Regions from separate parts of the Dysgonomonas sp. GY75 genome, predicted to be linked through region 3. Evidence: riboswitches for the same ligand, from Rfam matches in the RefSeq annotation. Region 3 holds a riboswitch; each other region holds the start of a gene.
What was found. Region 3 has a riboswitch for cobalamin ahead of IR083_RS16225 (anaerobic ribonucleoside triphosphate reductase). Riboswitches for the same ligand answer to the same signal wherever they lie in the genome.
Positions count from the first base shown of each region.

Region 1: another riboswitch for cobalamin. It lies ahead of IR083_RS20600 (cobyric acid synthase); the one in region 3 lies ahead of IR083_RS16225 (anaerobic ribonucleoside triphosphate reductase).
Region 2: another riboswitch for cobalamin. It lies ahead of IR083_RS04690 (TonB-dependent receptor); the one in region 3 lies ahead of IR083_RS16225 (anaerobic ribonucleoside triphosphate reductase).
Region 4: another riboswitch for cobalamin. It lies ahead of IR083_RS19495 (TonB-dependent receptor plug domain-containing protein); the one in region 3 lies ahead of IR083_RS16225 (anaerobic ribonucleoside triphosphate reductase).

Region 1 covers NZ_JADCLQ010000052.1:293,305-298,248, forward strand. Annotated here, with positions in the region: gene IR083_RS20590 (NAD(P)H-hydrate dehydratase) at 1-1,187, opposite strand, end outside; gene IR083_RS20595 (B3/4 domain-containing protein) at 1,508-2,170, opposite strand; cobalamin riboswitch at 2,242-2,556, shown strand; gene IR083_RS20600 (cobyric acid synthase) at 2,623-4,101, shown strand; gene IR083_RS20605 (aminotransferase class I/II-fold pyridoxal phosphate-dependent enzyme) at 4,194-4,944, shown strand, end outside.
Region 2 covers NZ_JADCLQ010000009.1:84,348-89,291, reverse strand. Annotated here, with positions in the region: gene IR083_RS04705 (family 20 glycosylhydrolase) at 1-970, opposite strand, end outside; gene IR083_RS04700 (DUF456 domain-containing protein) at 1,119-1,613, opposite strand; gene IR083_RS04695 (cobyrinate a,c-diamide synthase) at 1,673-2,971, opposite strand; cobalamin riboswitch at 3,093-3,410, shown strand; gene IR083_RS04690 (TonB-dependent receptor) at 3,461-4,944, shown strand, end outside.
Region 3 covers NZ_JADCLQ010000038.1:70,989-75,932, forward strand. Annotated here, with positions in the region: gene nrdG (anaerobic ribonucleoside-triphosphate reductase activating protein) at 1-230, opposite strand, end outside; gene IR083_RS16225 (anaerobic ribonucleoside triphosphate reductase) at 223-2,430, opposite strand; cobalamin riboswitch at 2,604-2,800, opposite strand; cobalamin riboswitch at 3,039-3,290, shown strand; gene IR083_RS16230 (threonine/serine exporter ThrE family protein) at 3,467-4,261, shown strand; gene IR083_RS16235 (threonine/serine exporter family protein) at 4,264-4,767, shown strand.
Region 4 covers NZ_JADCLQ010000052.1:16,724-21,667, reverse strand. Annotated here, with positions in the region: gene IR083_RS19510 (hypothetical protein) at 1-47, shown strand, start outside; gene IR083_RS19505 (hypothetical protein) at 62-1,219, shown strand; gene IR083_RS19500 (hypothetical protein) at 1,351-2,478, shown strand; cobalamin riboswitch at 2,694-2,870, shown strand; gene IR083_RS19495 (TonB-dependent receptor plug domain-containing protein) at 2,981-4,944, shown strand, end outside.

The DNA.
Region 1 (4,944 bases), on a different contig from region 3:
TTAAGATTGGCAGCAAGCCTTTTCACCTGTTCCATTTTTTCTTCTTCACTGTTCCATTCCCCGATCAGCCTTTTCAGTTCTCCGATATGCGGCGTAAGGATGGAGCCGGCTGGAATATTATGCCTCATCTTGTAGTGATCCGATATAATATTCAGTGCGTCGGCATCTATTACAACCGGTTTATAAACTGCAACCAATAGTTGCTTGAGTGCATCGGCTGTTTGCGGGGCTTGTCCCAATCCGCAACCAACCCCTATAGATGAATATTTGGAAGCGTTCGTTGGCAAAACGGAAAAATAAGATTCATCATCCATACTTAGTATGGCGGATGGATATACCATATTTACTGCGTACCGTTCTTCGGCAGGAATGTGTGTGGTTACCAGTCCGCATCCTGAACGCAAAGCCCCGCCTGTCGCCAGTATTGCAGCTCCGGCCATCCCTTTCGACCCGCATATGAGCAAAGCATGTCCGTATGTTCCTTTGTGTGCGAATTTATCTCTTGTCAACTTTATTTCCCCGATGAAACCGGGCGTTATATAATGATAGGAAGTTTTTTCATTGGATATGTATTGTGAACTGAGTCCAATCGGTAATATCTTGATTTCTCCGCAGTATTCCCCAGCTTCGGGTAATAGCATCGCCAGTTTGGGAAATTCAAGGGTCAGTGTTATGTCAGCCTTTACGATCTTTTGATTCTTGTTCCCGTATTCACTTATCATGCCGGAGGGCAGGTCAATGGATATAACTCTGTTTGGCAAAGAATTTACTTTGTCTATAAGGGATGATATGGGCTCTTTTATCTCTCCTTTTACTCCCGTACCCAGCAGGGAGTCGATAATGACAGTATCCCCGCTTATATTCTCTAACCCACTGTTAGCGACGCCGGAGGGCAGACGATCCAGATTGTATCTGCACTCCTCGGTGAGTTGTTCTTTATCAAATGTCATAGACACAGAACAGTTATATCCTGCATGGTACAGGATACGCGCAACGGCCAGTCCGTCACCTCCGTTGTTACCTTTTCCAATAAGGAAGAGCAGGGGATAACCTTTCTCTACATTGTTGCATATCCATTGTGCGATGGAATTAGAAGCTCTTTCCATTAATTCTATCGAACTGATAGCTTCATTTTCGATAGTATACCGGTCAGCTTCCTTTATTTGTGCGCCTGTTAGTATTTTCATATATCAAAGGTTTATATTATCGATTAACAATCAGCAGCTGATGATTTATTATTTAAAAATTACGACTTGTTAAAACTTGACAAACTTTACACTTTTTACAAAAATTCCTTATTCCTATCTTTTCCTTGTAGGGGCGAAAAATTTTTCACCCTTACTTGAACACAAAACTTGACAAACTTTACACTTTTTTATACATTTTCATCTGTAAGTTCTATCCTTTATTATTAATTATTCTTGTAACTTGTAAATGCCCATGGGGCACACTCAATTGTAACATTAATGTATAGATAAAGTTCTATGCGATCCCTTCAAAAAAAAGACTAAAAGAAAATAATTTCCCCGCCATCCGAATCTGCAAAATCTTTCAGCAAAGATTGCATATATTTCACGGTTTCGTCCAATCCCTCTTTTCCGCTATATCCGTTTATGATAGCCAGAAAATTAGTTGTACTTGGTTCTATCTTTGTCCGCTCATTGTCACTTGTCGGCGTTCCCACACCACCGGTAGCATCGCGATATACGGGGATTCCTTCAATATTCAGCATACCCCGCCCGATTCCTTCATAGGGCTCATCTGCCATCCCGACACCTAATGTCAGCGTGTTGCCTTTTATCTTATCGGCATCGAATCCTCCGATAGAATAACCTGTACGGATAGAGACCAGATTAATAAGGTCTACCAATGTATCTATCTGGTACAAGGGTAATTCCCTGACGATGCGGCGGCAAAGGGCTTCAGATGAGGGGCGATAACGGTTCGGGTCTTTTCCGAGCTTTTTATATGTCGCACGGGTAGCGGCGATAGCCGGATTCTTCTTTATATCTTCTATCTGGTGATTTTTCTTGTATTCAGCGACACACTTGTCTATCTGTTTCCATAAATCTTCATTATGAGGGGTATTCTTTACTTTGGCACAAATGGCTGCTCCGGCAAAAGCGGGGCAGGATTTCCTTATTTCCTCCGATACCTTTATTTCTATCATTCTAATAATATATCTCGATTAACAGAATTTCAAAGTTACAATTTTCGTATTGTATAACCTCAATAAAAAGCTATCTTTGTAACTGTTTTGGTGATGTAAACAGACACTCGTCTTTTACATGAAAAGGGAATCCGGTCAGAATCCGGAACAGTACCCGCTACTGTGGTCTCTATTCAGTTAACAGTTAACGGTCATCAGTTAGCAATGTTGCTGAAAAGTCTTTGAGCAATACCAAATACCACTGTTTCACAGTAATCAGTGATACAGTAATCAGTAAACAGTCAAAAAAAACTGTTAACTGTTAACTGATAACTGTTTACTGAAAATGGGAAGGCCGTTCAAAGATAGAGCAAGTCAGGAAACCTGCCGGACAAAATATTCGGTTTTTATATCCCCGGGGTCAGGGATATATTAAAATACATAAGGATTAAAATATCAGAGGATCAAAAATAATGACGAAACGGCTCAATCCCATTATGTTTGCGGGAACAGGCAGCGATGTAGGTAAAAGTATTATTACATCGGCCTTTTGTCGCATATTTCTGCAAGACGGTTATCAGCCGGCTCCATTCAAGGCGCAGAATATGGCTCTCAATTCATATGCTACCCCCGAAGGGCTTGAGATAGGGCGTGCACAAGCCGTTCAGGCCGAGGCTGCGGGTGTTCCCTGCCATACCGATATGAACCCTTTGTTGCTGAAGCCTACGACCGATAAGGTCTGTCAGGTCGTGTTAAATGGCAAACCGGTGGGAAACCAGCATGCTTATGAGTATTTCAGGGTGGAAGGGCGCGAAGAACTGCGGAAGGAAGTAAATGATGCATTCGACCGTCTGGCCCGGCGGTACAACCCTATTGTGATGGAAGGGGCAGGCAGTATCTCCGAAATCAATCTGCGGGCTGTGGACCTTGTGAATATGCCGATGGCGATACATGCCGGGGCTAATGTAATATTGGTAGCGGACATAGACAGGGGCGGAGTATTCGCTTCGGTGTATGGTTCTATAATGTTACTTACCGAGGAAGAGCGCAAGTATGTAAAAGGTATTCTTATCAATAAATTCCGGGGTGATATCAGGCTTTTCGAATCGGGAGTGAAAATGATCGAAGACCTGTGTGGCATCCCTGTTATCGGGGTAGTACCTTACTATAAAGATATATATATAGAGGAGGAAGATTCAGTGATGCTGCAAACCAAAAACTTGCAGGCAACACATGGCAAGGTGAATGTGGCTGTTGTCTTGCTACGTCATCTATCCAACTTTACCGATTTCAATGTGCTGGAACGTGATCCCCGCGTGCATCTGTATTATACCAATAATACGGATGAAATAGAAAAGGCGGATATTGTACTTATTCCCGGAAGCAAGAGCACGCTGCATGACCTGTACGAACTGCGTCGTAATGGTGTAGCGCAAAGTATTGTGAAAGCCCATAAGAACGGAGCTACAGTAGTAGGTATCTGCGGTGGTTATCAGATAATGGGGCAGGAGGTCTGTGACCCTCATCATGTGGAAAGCAATATTGAGCGTCTGCCCGGATTGGGCTTGCTACCTGTAACTACACAGATGGAAGGGGAAAAGGTGACCCGTCAGGTGAAGTTTTCTTTTCTCGGTTCCGACACCGTTTGCGAAGGATATGAGATACATATGGGGGCAACTATTCCCGTGGAAGATACCAGCCTTTCGCCATTAAATACATTGGAGGACAGCCGTACTGACGGCTATTTCCTGAATGAGAAATGTTTTGGCACATATATACATGGCATTCTTGATAACGGGGCTGTCATTGATTATCTGTTAGCTCCTTATATTGGAAAGCTGTCGGATACACCATTCGACTTCAAGGCGTTTAAAGAAGAACAATACAATAAGCTAGCCGACCATGTGCGCAGTCATGTGGATATGGAGCTGGTGTATAGGATAATTAGTTGATTAGCAAACTCGAAAATTAGCAAATTTGATGATGAAATTATTTTTTAACTCTATTTGCTAATCTGCTAATTTACGAATTAACTAATTACGACATGATACTCGGACACGGCGATGATATATATACTCACGGAAAGAAGATTGTAAGCAATTTCAGTTCCAATATACGCAGCGGGCAGGATTTATCCACCTTGCAGGAGCATCTGTGCGCTCATATCAGTGCTATACATTCTTATCCCGAACCCGACGCATCCTCTCTGGTTGAATTGTTGGCTGAGAAGTACAAGGTTAATACGGATAATATATGTGTGACCAATGGAGCCACGGAAGCCATTTATCTGATCGCTCAGGCGTTTAACAATACCCAATCGGCAATAATATACCCTACTTTCAGTGAATATGGCGATGCCGCAACTATCAACAATCATACGATATACTGGTCTGCATCTCTCGGCGAAGTACCTCAGGATGCCCGTTTGGTATGGCTTTGCAATCCTAACAATCCGACGGGTACGGTAACGGATAAAAATATACTGAAAGCATATATTGAAAATCATCCGTCTCAATATATTGTTATCGACCAGTCATATGAGCATTTCACACTCAGGGACTTATTCAGTATTGAAGAGGCGGCGCAATATAAGAATGTGATATTATTGCATTCCATGACAAAGCATTTTGCCATACCCGGGTTGCGGTTAGGGTATATTACGGCATATGCTGAAACTTTGGCTCGGGTCGCAAAATACCGTATGCCGTGGTCTGTAAACGGATTAGCAATTGAAGCCGGGAAATTCTTGTTGAATCGCGGCTTGGAAACAATAAATATCAAAGAATATTTACGAG
Region 2 (4,944 bases), on a different contig from region 3:
ACAGAGGGACTACTTCAGCGATCACATCTTCAAGAAACAGAAATACAGAATCGTTCCCCGCACAGAAAACATCCGTTGCAACACCCCAGATATTACGTACTTCGATTGGTTTTCCTGTGCATGATAATTCCGGATAGGCATGCAGTGCCGCCACAGCATGGCCCGGAAGTTCAATTTCGGGTATCACCTCTATGAATCGTTCTTTGGCATAGGCTACTACTTCTTTCACCTGTTCCTGTGTATAGAAGAATGGCCCATAGGTGTTTCCTTCACCTTCGGTGCGTACAGCACCCATCTCTGTCAGTTTAGGGTATTTCTTTATCTCGATGCGCCAGGCCTGATCTTCTGTCAGATGCCAGTGGAACTTATTGATTTTGAACATGGCTAATACATCCAGTTGCTTCTTGATAAAGTCCACATCAACAAAATGGCGGCATACATCGAGATGCAATCCACGGTATTTGAAACGAGGTTCATCTTTGACTGTTACTGCCGGAATATTCCATGCTATATTTTTAATAAGGGTAGGACTTTCTATTTCGGCAGGCAGTAACTGCATAACTGTTTGCATACCATAGAATAATCCTTGGGCCGTTTTCGCCTGTATATCTATACCTTGATGTGTTATGTCTAATGTATATCCTTCATCATTGAGAGTGAGGTCGGGTACAATATTCAGGCTTATGTAATCAGAAGCCGGTTTGTCTTTTACTGTTTTAAGGTCATATCCGGTTGAGGCCTTTATCTTTGCGGAAAAATAAGCAGCAACCTTTTCTATATCTGTATTGCCTGCGACGAAAACAATCCTCTTAGAAAGCTTGAAAGTGTCTTGCTTTTGTATCAGTTCGAGCGGGATAGGAGTAATGTTTATACTTTGGTTGTAAGGCTTCTCTACAGTTGGTTCCGGACCGTTGCACGACGTTATCAGTACCATAGCTGTCAGAGAAAACAAAGGAACTAGTTTTTTCATTAGCATAACGATTTAATTTTAATTAAGGGCTCTCTATAATATACAAATATAGGGATCGTTTAGCTTAGTTGTATTTTAAATCTGTTAATTAACATTTAGGTGATATGTGGATGTAAATGTTAAAAAGAGAGTGCCGTCTATAAAAGCTTCAGAAAAAGATACCAATTACCTCTTTGAAGAAGTAAAAAGCAAGAATGAAAGCTACAGCCAGTTTCATTACAGTTCCGGTCATAAATCCGATAAAAGCTCCAAACCCGGCCTTAAGAGCGGGCTTTGGTTCTTTGCCGTCTATCAGTTCTCCAATAAAGGCTCCTAGAAACGGGAAAAGGATAATACCGAAGGGTTGAAGAAAGAACAGACCGAAGATAATCCCTACCGCACTACCCCAAATACCCTTCTTCCCTCCGCCGAATTTCTGGGTACCCCATACCGGGATATAGAAATCGAGTATTTGTACAATGATGACAACAATGGCCCATATGATTAAGAACTGAGTGGAAAATTCAACTTTCGACGTCAGATGTAAAAGAAAGATACCTGCATAGCTGAGAGGAATACCCGGTAGTACGGGCATGATACAACCCACTATGCCCGTGATAATGAGAATTGCTCCTATTATGGTAAGAATGATATCGATAGCCATTTGTTATATATTTCTACAAATATAATAACTAAATAATAGATGCATAGGAGTTTCTTTTCTTAAAATAGATCCATCAGATCATCCATATCTGCCCAGTAAAGATGTGTATAGCCTGCGATAACATTCTTGTAACGCAACAGTTTGGTATCTGTAACTTGCCCTTTGGCTGTGTATTGTTGTACAACGCTTTGTTGTTCGCTTTTTATGGAGGAATAGTGGAATTCGTGTCCTTTCAGCGACAGACCATTATACTTGAATTGTCTGTAACCCAGTTTGAGCTTCATATTCTCCATTGTGGCTTTTTGGTCGAAAATGTTTACCATCGGGTATTCAGTACCATTTTCATCGGAGATAGATGAAGACAGGTACATCATGCCTCCACATTCGGCGAGGACTTTTCCTTCGGCTTCAATGTAATGACGGATACTGTCCTGCATTGTCCGGTTATTACTTAATTCGCTAAGATATAACTCCGGGTATCCTCCGGGGAGATAGACAAAATCAGATTCAGGCAGATGCTTGTCGTGCAGCGGGCTGAAATAAGACACTGTGCCTAATCTTTTCAGGTATTCGATATTTTCATGGTACATGAAATTGAATGCCGCATCTTTCGCAACACTGATTCTTAAATCCTGTGAGGATACGCGCTCCTCTTTTGCAGCCTCTATATCCGATTGATTTCTGCGAGTAATGACCAAGAGCTTATCTATATCTATATGCTTTTCTATCAGGTCAGCAGCCTTGTCCGCGAAATCATCGAAGCGGTATTGTTCGTCGATATTCAATCCCAGATGGCGGGATGGAATTTCTATATCAGTATTCTTGGGCAGATAGCCTAATGGTTCAAGTCCTACATCGTGACAGGCATCTTTTAGGAAATTATAGTGGCTTTCGGAAGCTACAAAATTGAAAATGACACCTGCGATATTCACCCTATCAGAGAAATTCTTGAAACCATAAAGCAGGGCCGCCGCCGAATAAGCCATCGACTTCGCATTCAGGACTAAAATGACAGGGATATCCAGTTTCTCCGCTATTTGCGCACTGCTTCCATTCATGCGGTCGTATCCGTCGAATAGTCCCATGACACCTTCGGTAATGCAAACATCTTTACCCGATGAATATTTACGATACAAATACTTCATATGGCTTTCTGACGATAAGAACAGGTCGAGATTGACTGATTCGGTTCCTGCTGCCAGGACATGATATTTGGTGTCTATATAGTCCGGTCCACATTTAAAAGGTTGTACACTCAGACCTCTGTTTCGGAGTGCCCTCAATAAACCTAAAGTAATTGTAGTTTTACCGGAGCCGGATGCTATTGCCGAGATAAGGAGATGGGATGTATATGCCATGATTTTTCTTTTTCTTCAGCAAAAGTATAAAATATGGGATATGAAACTCGTATCGGTGTATAGAAAATAATATACTTGCAAATTATTTCCTTAAATACTTTTTTCTGATATTTAAAAAAATTAACTTTGCCGCCGCTAAGGTGATGTAAAAAGGCATCCGTCTTTTTACATGAAAAGGGAATCCGGTTAAAGTCCGGAACAGTGCCCGCTACTGTAAGCTCTATTCAGTTAACAGTTAACAGTCATCAGTTAACAATGTTTCTGAAAAAAGTCTTTGAACAAGACCAAATACCACTGTTTCACAGTAATCAGTGATACAGTAATCAGTTAACAGTTTTTTTTGACTGTTTACTGATAACTGCTAACTGTTTACTGAAAATGGGAAGGCCGTTCAAAGATGGAGTAAGTCAGGAAACCTGCCTAGCATACAATAAATTAAATATTCTCGGGGCCAAGAATATAATTACTAACATTATACTTCGCATTTTAATGAGAAAAAAAGTATTGGTTACAGCCATCTTGTGCTGTATTGTAAACATGGCATTTGCTCAAATGACCTTAAAGGGAAAAGTCGTGGATGAAAATGAGAAACCTGTTGCGGGTGCCAGTGTATGGATCGAATATACCACACTGGGAACTTCGACGGACGAGAACGGAGAGTTTAGTTTGCAGAGAGTACCCGAAGGCAAACACAGATTAAGAGCATCGACACTCGACTACAATGGAGCTAAGATTGATATTGCATCTTCCCGCGAGGATATCTTATTTGTCTTAAAAAAATCCCCGCTGAAACTTAATGAAGTAGTAGTTACAGGTACAGGTACGCACAACAGATTAAAGAATACCCCTGTAGCAATGGATATGATAACCAAAAAGGAACTGGAGAATATAAATGTCCCTACATTCGAAAATGCCATGATGTCCATCAGTCCATCCTTCTCTTTCATGACTAACGCTATGGGTTCGTATATGCAGATGAACGGATTAAGCAATCGTTACATCCTTGTATTGGTAGATGGAAAGAAACTGGCAGGAGATGTATCGGGTAATACAGACTTGTCGCGGATAAATATGAAGAATGTAAAGCGTATAGAGGTGTTGAAAGGTGCTGCATCTGCATTATATGGATCGGAGGCAATGGGAGGGGTTATCAATATTATCACTGAGAATCCTAAAGAATCCATCTATATAACATCCGATACCCGCTATGCCGAATATGGCCAATTTTCGCAGGCTATAAACGCTGATATAAATTACAAATGGCTGTCCTCATCAACTTCTTTTCAGCGTAACCAGAGCGATGGCTGGCAGTTGAACACACAGGAAACATCGGGAGATAAGTTGATAGATACTGATAAAATGGCTGTGAACACGAATTATTCTGATGTGGTGAGTCAGAAATTCACAGTAAAGCCGGCTAAATCTCTAAGCATATACGCAGAAGGAAGCCTCTATGACAAGAAGCTGAAAAGACCAGTATCGTCATATGCGTATAATATGAAATATGAAGATTACAATATAGGAGCGGGAGCAAGGTATATGCTTAAAGATCTGGCTGTAATTACATTGGACTTATATACTGACAATTTTGAATATTACCGTGAATACATCAAGGATGATGGAAATTATAAAAACGGAGATGAATCGAAAGAAAGAAGACAAAAATACTATGATGCCAATCTGAAAGGTATATTCAACTTAGGAAAATATAACCGTATTTCGGTAGGAACGCAATACCAGTTGGACTATATCGAAAGCCAGTCGGATACAAAAGACGGTTCGAGAGATGTATATACATATTCGGTATATGCGCAGGATGAGATAAAGCTGCTGGATAGCAAACTGCAATTCGTGCCGGGATTCCGCTATGTTTATAATGAAGCTTTCGGTAACAGGCTTACGCCAAAGTTGTCGGGAATGTATTCACTCGACCATTTCAATTTCAGGGCATCTTATTCAGCCGGATTCCGCGC
Region 3 (4,944 bases):
ATAAAAGGGTCGCCTCCTGTAAAAGTCACATTTGCAAACTCCGCTTCTTTAACCTCCTCCAGTAGGCTATCAATGGAGTATCCTTTACCATTGTCGATATTCCACGAATGGGAATTGTGACATCCTTTGCAAAGGTGTGTGCATCCGGCAGCGTAGATGGCCGTGCGGAATCCGGGGCCATCTACGGTGGTGTCGTGTATGATATCCAGTATTGATATATTATTATTCATGGACGATGCGGTCGTTAAGTTCAGCAAGTTTCGCGCTATTCCATCTATCGGTAGTACCCACCAGATAGCCTGTTATGCGTTGCAGGCGGTCTATTTGCAAGCTTCCGCAACGAGGACACTCATTTATTTGTGTAGCTGCATTTTCGTATCCGCATTTCAGGCAACGGTTCCGGTTATGGTTCACCGAAGCATAGCCGATATTGTATTTGTCCATCATATCTACGACAGTCATAATGGCTTCGGGATTATGAGTTGCGTCACCATCCATTTCGACATAGAATATATGCCCGCCACGTGTAAGATCGTGATAAGGAGCTTCGATCTTGGCTTTCTGATGTGCGCTGCATGAATAATATACAGGTACATGGTTTGAGTTTGTATAATATTCCCGGTCTGTAATTCCTTCAATAAGTCCGAAATCTTTTTTGTCGCGCCTTGTAAACCGTCCGGCAAGTCCTTCAGCGGGAGTCGCCAGTACACTATAGTTGTGCTGATATTTATCGGAATACTCATTTACCCGGTCTCTCATATATGTTATCATTTCCAGACCTAGTTTCTGCGCATTTTCATCTTCTCCATGGTGCTTGCCTATAAGGGCGACCAAAGCCTCGGCAAGCCCGATGAAACCTATGCCGAGTGTACCCTGATTGATAACTTTCTCTATTGTATCCTCGCCTGCCAGCTGCTCGCAACCTTCCCATAGCACCGACATTAACAAAGGAAACTGTTTGGGAGCGGCTGTCTTTTGGAACTCGAAGCGGCGATGCAATTGGAGAGCGGCCAGATCGAGCATCTGATCCAGTTTCCTGTAAAAGCAGTCGATCCTTTCCTTCTCGTTTTCTATGTTTCTGCATTCCAAAGCAATGCGCACCAGATTAAGTGTAGAGAAAGAAAGGTTGCCTCTGCCTACCGATGTTTTCTTTCCAAAACGGTTTTCAAATACGCGGGTACGGCAACCCATTGTTGCCACCTCGTACTCAAAACGGCGGGGATCGCTCTCCTTCCATTCTTCATGCTGGTTGAATGTCGCGTCCAGATTCAGGAAGTTAGGGAAGAAACGATGTGCGCTCACCTTGCATGCCAGTTGGTATAAATCGTAATTCCGGTCTGTTGGTAAATAGCTTACTCCCCGCTTCTTTTTCCATATCTGTATGGGGAAAATGGCTGTTACTCCGTTGCCCACGCCTTCATCTGTGCTTATTAACAGTTCCCGCATGATGCATCTTCCTTCGGCAGAAGTATCCGTTCCATAATTAATAGAACTGAATACCACCTGATTGCCTCCCCGGGAGTGTATGGTGTTCATGTTATGGATGAAGGCTTCCATCGACTGATGTACGCGGCTCACTGTGCGGTTTATGGCATGTTGGATAATTCTTTCGTCATTCTGCAACCCGGTCAGGTCTTTTGATAGATAATCTTCTATCGAAATCTCATAAAGATGTTTATAGTCAAGACCATTTATCTGTTCCAGCACTTTTATCTCTTCAATAAAGCTGCGTCTGACAAAAGGTGCCAGGTAGAAATCGAACGCAGGGATGGATTGGCCGCCATGCATTTCATTCTGGGCTGTTTCCATAGATATACAGCCGAGCATGCTTGCAGTTTCAATACGTTTAGCCGGGCGTGATTCGCCATGTCCGGCATTGAATCCATGCTGAAGTATCTTATCTAGCGGGTGTTGTACGCAGGTGAGGCTTTTGGTCGGATAATAATCCTTGTCATGAATATGTAAATAATTTCGGCGGACAGCTTCTTTTACCTCCGGTAGCAGCAAGTAGTCGTCGACAAAAGGCTTGGTTGTTTCACTTGCAAATTTCATCATCATTCCTGCCGGGGTATCGGCATTCATATTGGCATTTTCGCGTGTGATATCATTCGATTTGGTCTCTATGATTTCGAGAAACATGTCCCGGGTCTTGGCTTTTCGGGCAATATTGCGTTGGTCGCGGTAAGCGATATATTTCTTGGCCGCTTCCTTGCGTGGACTTTTCATCAGTTCCACTTCTACCATGTCCTGAATTTGCTCTACGGTCATTTGCTCGTTGCCTTGGCAAGAGATAAAATCCGTGATGCGTCTTATCAGGGAAGAGTCTTCTCCTTGTTCGGTGTGTAACATGGCTTTGCGAATGGCTGCCATTATCTTTTCTTCATTGAAGCCGACGATGCGCCCGTCTCTTTTTACGACTGTCTGGATCATGGTTGTATTATGTTATAAGTAAAAGAAAGTATTCGACACGCTTTCGCGTCGTCAATTGTTAATTAATGATACATTGTTTCAATGTAACTGACGGGGATAGAGACCAAAATAGGCGAAGAGAGATTAATGATGTAAAGTCACCGCATATTCTATTCTATCGCTTTTCTCCCGAAAGCTACGAATGTATACACGGCAGGTCTTCTGACTCATTTCTCTGCTAGGCGCCTTCCCAATATTCAGTTGTCTGTTGATCAGTGGCGTGAGAGCCTAACTTTTTCTTGAAATTTACAGCTACGGGGATAGTTCAGGACTTACACCTGATTCCCTTTTCATCCGATTTTATTTCAGAACCGTATATGACAACAAAGGTAGATTATTTTTTTTATATGGTTTTCAAAAATGAGATTTATTTATCTTAAAATAATGCTGAAGTTTTCCAAAATAAATTTTAAGTTTCATATTATCAGATAAATAAATTTTTAATATTGTTGAAAAGTTTTCTAAATAGTTTAATTTATAATATTAATTTATCTTTATTCCGGATGATTTACCGATAGTTACAGAAAAAATACTTTCTTAATATATTATTATTTCAATTTTTTATTCCAACTTTGTATCCAATTATTGGTGTTACAAGTCCGCATCTTCGGATAAGTAATGAAAAGGGAATCAGGTGCAAGTCCTGAACAGACCCGCTGCTGTAAACTCTTTTCAGTGAACAGTTAACAGTCATCAGTTAACATTCATTGATGTTGTTCCGGGCGATACCCAATGCCACTGGTCGACAGACAACTGTCTATCGGGAAGGCTGCACGGAGCAAGAGTAAGTCAGAAGACCTGCCAGTAATAGTATGATTTTGTCTTTCGAGGATTAGAGGCAAGTCGGAGAAGTGAAAATTCATGTTCGGATAGAGCCGGTTTTGTGTAACAGTCAAAGTTGCATTGTTTTAGTTATGTATGCATAACAGAAATCTCTATTTAAGGTATCGACGGAATTATTTATTCTCCCGCAGATTAATTTTATAAAGCGAACAAAATGGAAAATGTTTGGCCAAAGGACAAAGGCATGTCCGCAACAAAATTTGCCGATCTGATTTTGGAGGTAAGTACAATTCTTCTGGAATCGGGAGCTCACTGTGAACGTATAAACCGGAATGTGCAGCGTATTGCCGAAACGACTTGTTATAAAGTGGAGATGCTTCTCACCTTTACTGCTGTATCAGTAACGGTTACAGATCGTGAAAATCCCGAAAATACAGTAACCGGAAACAGGCGGATGAGGCATCACGGGGCACATTTCGGTGTGTTGACCAATACCAGTTTGCTGACATGGGATCTTTTCGAGAATAAAATATCGTTGGATGAGCTCGAAAATTGCCTGAATGAGATAAAAGTGGCACCGAAACATCCTGTATGGCTGATACGTGTTTTTATAGGGGTAGCATGCGGTTGTTTGTGTTTGCTTGCCGGAGGCGACTGGGTGGATGGGGCTTTTGCCTTTGTTGCGTCACTTATAGGGCTTACGGTGCGCCAGGAAATGGTAAAGAAGGGTTTTAATCTGATGGTTGCCGTTGTAAGTTCTGCTTTTATGACTACAACGATCTCCGGCATGAATGTATTGTTCGGTTGTGGTTTATCGCCCGATATATCGGTAGCAACAGCCGTGTTGTTTCTGATACCGGGTGTCCCGTTGATTAATTGTATTATAGATTTGCTGGAGGGGTATATACCCACAGGTATTGCGCGTGGAGCATTCGGCGGCTTTATTTTGCTATGTATAGCGATCGGCATGTTTATGAGTATGTCATTGATAGGTATTAATAATTTTTAGAGATGATAGTCGATATAGTAAGAGATGCTTTTCTGAGCTTTTTTGTGGCAATAGGTTTTGCCCTTCTTTTCGAGACTCCCCGAAAAGCTTTGCTTATTGCAGGATTGTTGGGAGGAGTAGGGCATTGTATCCGTTTTGCGCTGTTGCAATCGGATTATGGTTTAGTTGCATCTACACTTTGCGGAACTGTATTCATCGGGCTTGCCGGTATATATTGTGCTCATCGCATACATACACCGCCTGTTGTATTTACGCTTCCGGCCTGTATAACGATGATTCCCGGGTTGTATGCCTATCGTACGATGCTTGGTTGCATCAGGATATACGAAGAGGGGAGTGATATCGAAGGATCATCCTTGTTGCAGAATACAGTATATAACTTTATTCTTACCTCTTCGCTATTGTTTTGTCTGGCTATTGGTATTTGTATTGCAGCTCTGGTTTTTCGGAAGAAGAGTGTGAAGGAGATAAAGAAAATCAAAGATCTGGGGATAAAGATTTTCTGATTTCCAGAGGATGCAGCGAGTGCTTCGTAGTGTTAACAATAACTAATCGATGTAAGAAATCGGGAATCGGGGCGACTAACTGTTTGTATCTAGGTTAAGAGGCTTAACTAAGTGAAAACTAGAAATTAAAGATGGATGCCGGATTGCAACTTGTTCTGACCGATTTACTTAGATGGC
Region 4 (4,944 bases), on a different contig from region 3:
CAATGTTAGGCGATCAGTACTTTTATGCAATAAGATTAAATGATTAAAACAAACTATCATTATGAAACTACAGATATACACATCTTTTTTACTATCACTCTTTTTTGTAACAATAACATGCCAGGGACAGGTTACCGTTGGTTCAACAGCAAAGCCTGAAGATTTCTCATCTCTTCAACTTAACAGCAGCAATGGAGGTCTGCGCTTACCCCAATTATCGGTAGGGCAGAGAGACGCTCTTGTTATAGATGGAACTAGCGCCGGCCTGATAATATATAATGAGACAAGCAAAGCCATTGAATATTGGGATGGCCTAAAATGGTCGATGCTGGGAGATACGATACGAGTATATAATGGAATTCATAAAGATGGAGACATTGTGAAACTCGGCGGAAACCTAGAGAAAGCCACGATGGTAAATCTGAATAGTAAAAATCTGGAATTTGCTACCGGCGCGGGTAACCCCGGAGGATTCTCCGTAAATGATACGGTTTTTGTTGTAAATGGTAGGATTGTCGGGTCCAAACCATCTTCATATACAATAAACAAATCAGCTCTAAAGGTCAAGGAGACAGGCAGCAAAGTATCGATAGAAAATCAATTGAAAGTAAAAGTAAAAAATGATAGTATGCTTGTCCGAAACGACAGTGTAAATATACATGGCCAGCTATATTATGATAACAACAAAAGCGACATCAACGGAAAGGTACTTATTTCCAAAGCATCCGGTGTTGCTTTTTGGGGTAAGCTAAAACCGGATCTGATATTGGGTAAAACTTATCTTAAAGGCAAAATTAAAAAGGCGGGAACAGGTACAAGCACTGTCTGGATCCAAAATACAAGTCAAAATATAAGTGGCCCATGCATTTCCGACACACTGACACTCACTCCGGGAAAATGGCTTATATTCTCTAAATTTGCAACAAAGACGAACTATGCATCTCAGAAGATGTTTACCTGGTCCCATATATTTATTCCGGGCCAAACAGTGCCGACAGCAACTATCGGCGCCGATGTAGAAGACGCAACGTCAACATCGTCACCTGAACTAACTTACCTGATCGATGTATCTGCTAATACAAAAATCTGTGTTGTAGCCAGTTCATCCAACAATCAGACATGGCTGGTAGAAGAAGATGGTACCGGAGCAGCCAAGGTAGAGTTCGGAGAACCTTATTTTTTTGCTATTATGATAGAAGATTATAATGAAGACGAATAACACCTTATTATATATAATAGAAAATAAAATCTTTTAAAGAAGATATACATATATAAAATGAATATATATGATCTTTGAAAAATAAGCCATAGTATTTTGATATAATTTACAAACACAAAACTATTTACATTATGAAACATAGATATATCCTTATTCCCATTTTTACAATATTAGCCATAGGTTCTACCAAAGGACAAATAGTTATAGGGACGGATAAAGAACCCGAGAAATTCTGTATTGTAGAAGTAGAAAGTAAAAAAGGAGGTATACGTCTACCGAGAATACCAGATACCAATAAAAATAATATGATAACAACACACTCATTAACGAGTAATCCTGAGTCTGCGGGGCTGGTTATCTATAATTCAACGAATAATATTATCGAATTCTGGGACGGTAACAAATGGGTAGCTTTGTCAAATAAGATATCAGGGGCAAACGGCTTAACAGATACCAATGGCAAAGAGCTATGGCTAGGAGGTAAGCTCGATGATAACACAACTGTACAACTGAATAACAACGAATTGAAGATACAGCATAATCCTGCTGCAAAATTTATTATCAATGATACAATGGTTGTAGTAAACAATAAGATTGTGGACATACGCGTCGCCCGGGAATTTATGGTTAACGATACGGTTATAAGTATAAAAGGAAAGTATGTAGATATGCGACCGGCCATCTTATCTATTAATAACAATACATTCAGTATGAATGAAAGCGGAAGAACCAGAATGACCGGAACGTTCCAGTATACAGATGGCACCCAGGATCAAGGACATCTGCTTACAGCCAATAATAAAGGTGATGCATACTGGGGAGCATTAAGGCCTTTAGGGACTGTAAAGTCAACTTCAATTAACAACAACAAAGGTTTTGCCAGTAGCACAGTACAGGTATCTGACGGTATGCTTGAATTGCCTGCCGGACAATGGCTGATATTTGCTAAATTCAATTCGAACATGAATGCCTCACTTACAGGAATGTATCATTGGATATTATTATCTTCAAAAACACCGAGTCAAAGCAGTTACACCACCATATCCAGAGCCGGAGCCAATCCAGAGAAGAAGACTGCCGGAACGGGTATAAAGTCATATGCCACTCCATTTATATTACATTATGTAAACATAAAGGAGAAAACTCAATATATTATACAGGCTGGCACCAGTAACGCAGGCAATTCGGCTACTGTATCCGAAACATGGATAGGTAATTCTTATTTTTATGCACTGCGAATTGATATTCCGACCGACTAATAAACAGAAGTTGAAATATAGATAAAAAAACATTTCAATTTTAGTTTTGCTTTTTCAAAACAATCTTCCATCTCAAATATAAGAGAGGTTGCCTTTCTTATGTTTGAGATTTTTATGAGTTCTTCCTCTATATCACATTCTCTCTTATTCCTGATAAGCTCTATAATACTCCTCACAAATAATTATCGCAAAAAAGTAAATCTTCTATAATATTGTGTATCTTTGCACTACTTTGTTCCATTAAGGATGAAAAGGGAATCAGGTGCAAATCCTGAACAGACCCGCTGCTGTAAGCTCTGGGAATGTTTGTATCAAAATACCACTGTTGCAAAATGGGAAGGTGATATAAGCAAGAGTAAGTCAGAAGACCTGCAAAGTAAATATTTTCGACAGCTTTCGAGGAATAAGGCTTAAGAAACATGCGTAAAAGAATTCAATTACCTTTCTTTTTCTTTGTTCTTATCGGATGCTGCAATTATACTAAAAGATATATTTTGCATAGATGAGAATTTTATTTTCTGCCTTTTTATTTTTTTGTTCTTTCGCTTGTACATCCTTACTGGCCCAAACAAATGATAGTATCAAGACACAAAAACTATCGGAGGTAGAAGTATCTGCACATATAAAGCCATCGGCTGCCCGTTCAACCACACCGCTGCAAGTGATAGACAACGCCGAAATGGAACGGATCGGCATACTATCCGTATCGGATGCTGTACGCAGATTCTCGGGCGTCAGCATAAAAGATTATGGAGGTATAGGTGGCATGAAAACGGTATCTATCAGAGGTATGGGGGCACAGCATACAGCAGTAAGTTATGATGGAATAACAATGAGTAATGTACAATCCGGACAAATAGACATAAGCCGTTTTTCTCTGGATAATGTCTCTATGATTTCTTTATCGATAGGACAATCCGATGATATTTTTCAATCCGCAAGGTCTTATGCTTCCGCCGGAGTACTCCAGATAACAACATTACAACCGGCTTTCGATACTAAGCGAAATACATTAAACACAGGGGTCAAAACGGGATCATTCGGACTATTAAATCCAATGGTTTACTATGCCCATAAAATTAACGAACAATTTTCTATTTCCGTTAACAGCGGATGGGAACGGGCAGACGGCAGATATAAATTCACATATAAAAATGCAGAACAGACCGAGGAACGAAAAAGAAGAAATTCTGACGTAAGTATCTGGCGTACGGAGCTTAATTTATATGGCAATTTGGGTAAAGGTGGAAATTTAAATTTCAAGGTGAATTATCTGGATTCGGAAAGAGGCCTGCCAGGATCGGTAATTTTTTACAAAGACGATAATGATGAACGAGTATGGAATAAGGATCTTTTTGCCCAAGCCTATTACAAAAACACGCTTTCGCATAAACTGGAACTAAAGGCACAGGCCAGATTTAGCCGTACATATTACAAATATTTTGCTCTAAATAACAATATATCAGGCAGCAAACAAGAAGACCGCATTACCCAGTTTGAATATTATGCCTCTGCAGGGATTTTATATAAGCCAATAGAGGATATCTCCATAAGCCTTTTCGAAGATGTATTTCAAAACCGTCTTAACAGTAATTTTACTGATATAGACAGTCCCTCCCGAAATTCATCCCTAACCGCATTAGCCGCACAATATAATAATAAACATATCACTATTACCGGTAGCCTGTTGGCTACATATGTAAAAGAGGATGCCAAATCGGGAGAAGTTCCTGATAATAAGAAGAAGATAACTCCATCTATCAGCCTCTCTTACCTACCTTTTTTAAAGACAAACATAAGATTACGTGCATCTTATAAAAAAATATTCAGAGTGCCTACATTCGACGATATGTATTATATCAGAATGGGAAATATCAACCTAAAACCAGAATATGCTACTCAATACAATACCGGATTGACATGGGTTGGGAAAATATCAAACAAAGTTGATCTTATAAGTATATCTGCTGATGGATATAAAAACAAGGTAGACGATAAGATTGTACCCTTCCCGACTATGAATATTTTCAAAATGCGTAATTATGGAAAAGTAGACATGACCGGATTAGATATTAATACACGCCTGCATAGTGAGCTTTGCAGAAAGTTATCTATCGAATTAACCGGAAATTACAGCTACCAGAAAGTTATCGACATTACTGACCAAGAAAGTAAAAATTATAGAGACCAGATACCGTATACTCCGCGACACTATGGTTCAGGTGCTATAAGCCTGGAGAACCCATGGATAAATATAGCTTATACTTTAATCGTATCGGGTAAGAGATATGCATTGGATCAGAATATACTTGATAATGAGATAGAATCATATACAGATCATAGTATTTCTTTAAATAAGTCTTTTGATATAAATAAAAGTAGATTACGGGTGCAGCTCAATCTGATTAATTTATCTAATAAAAACTATCAGATCATTAAGTATTATCCTATGCCGGGGCGGTCATT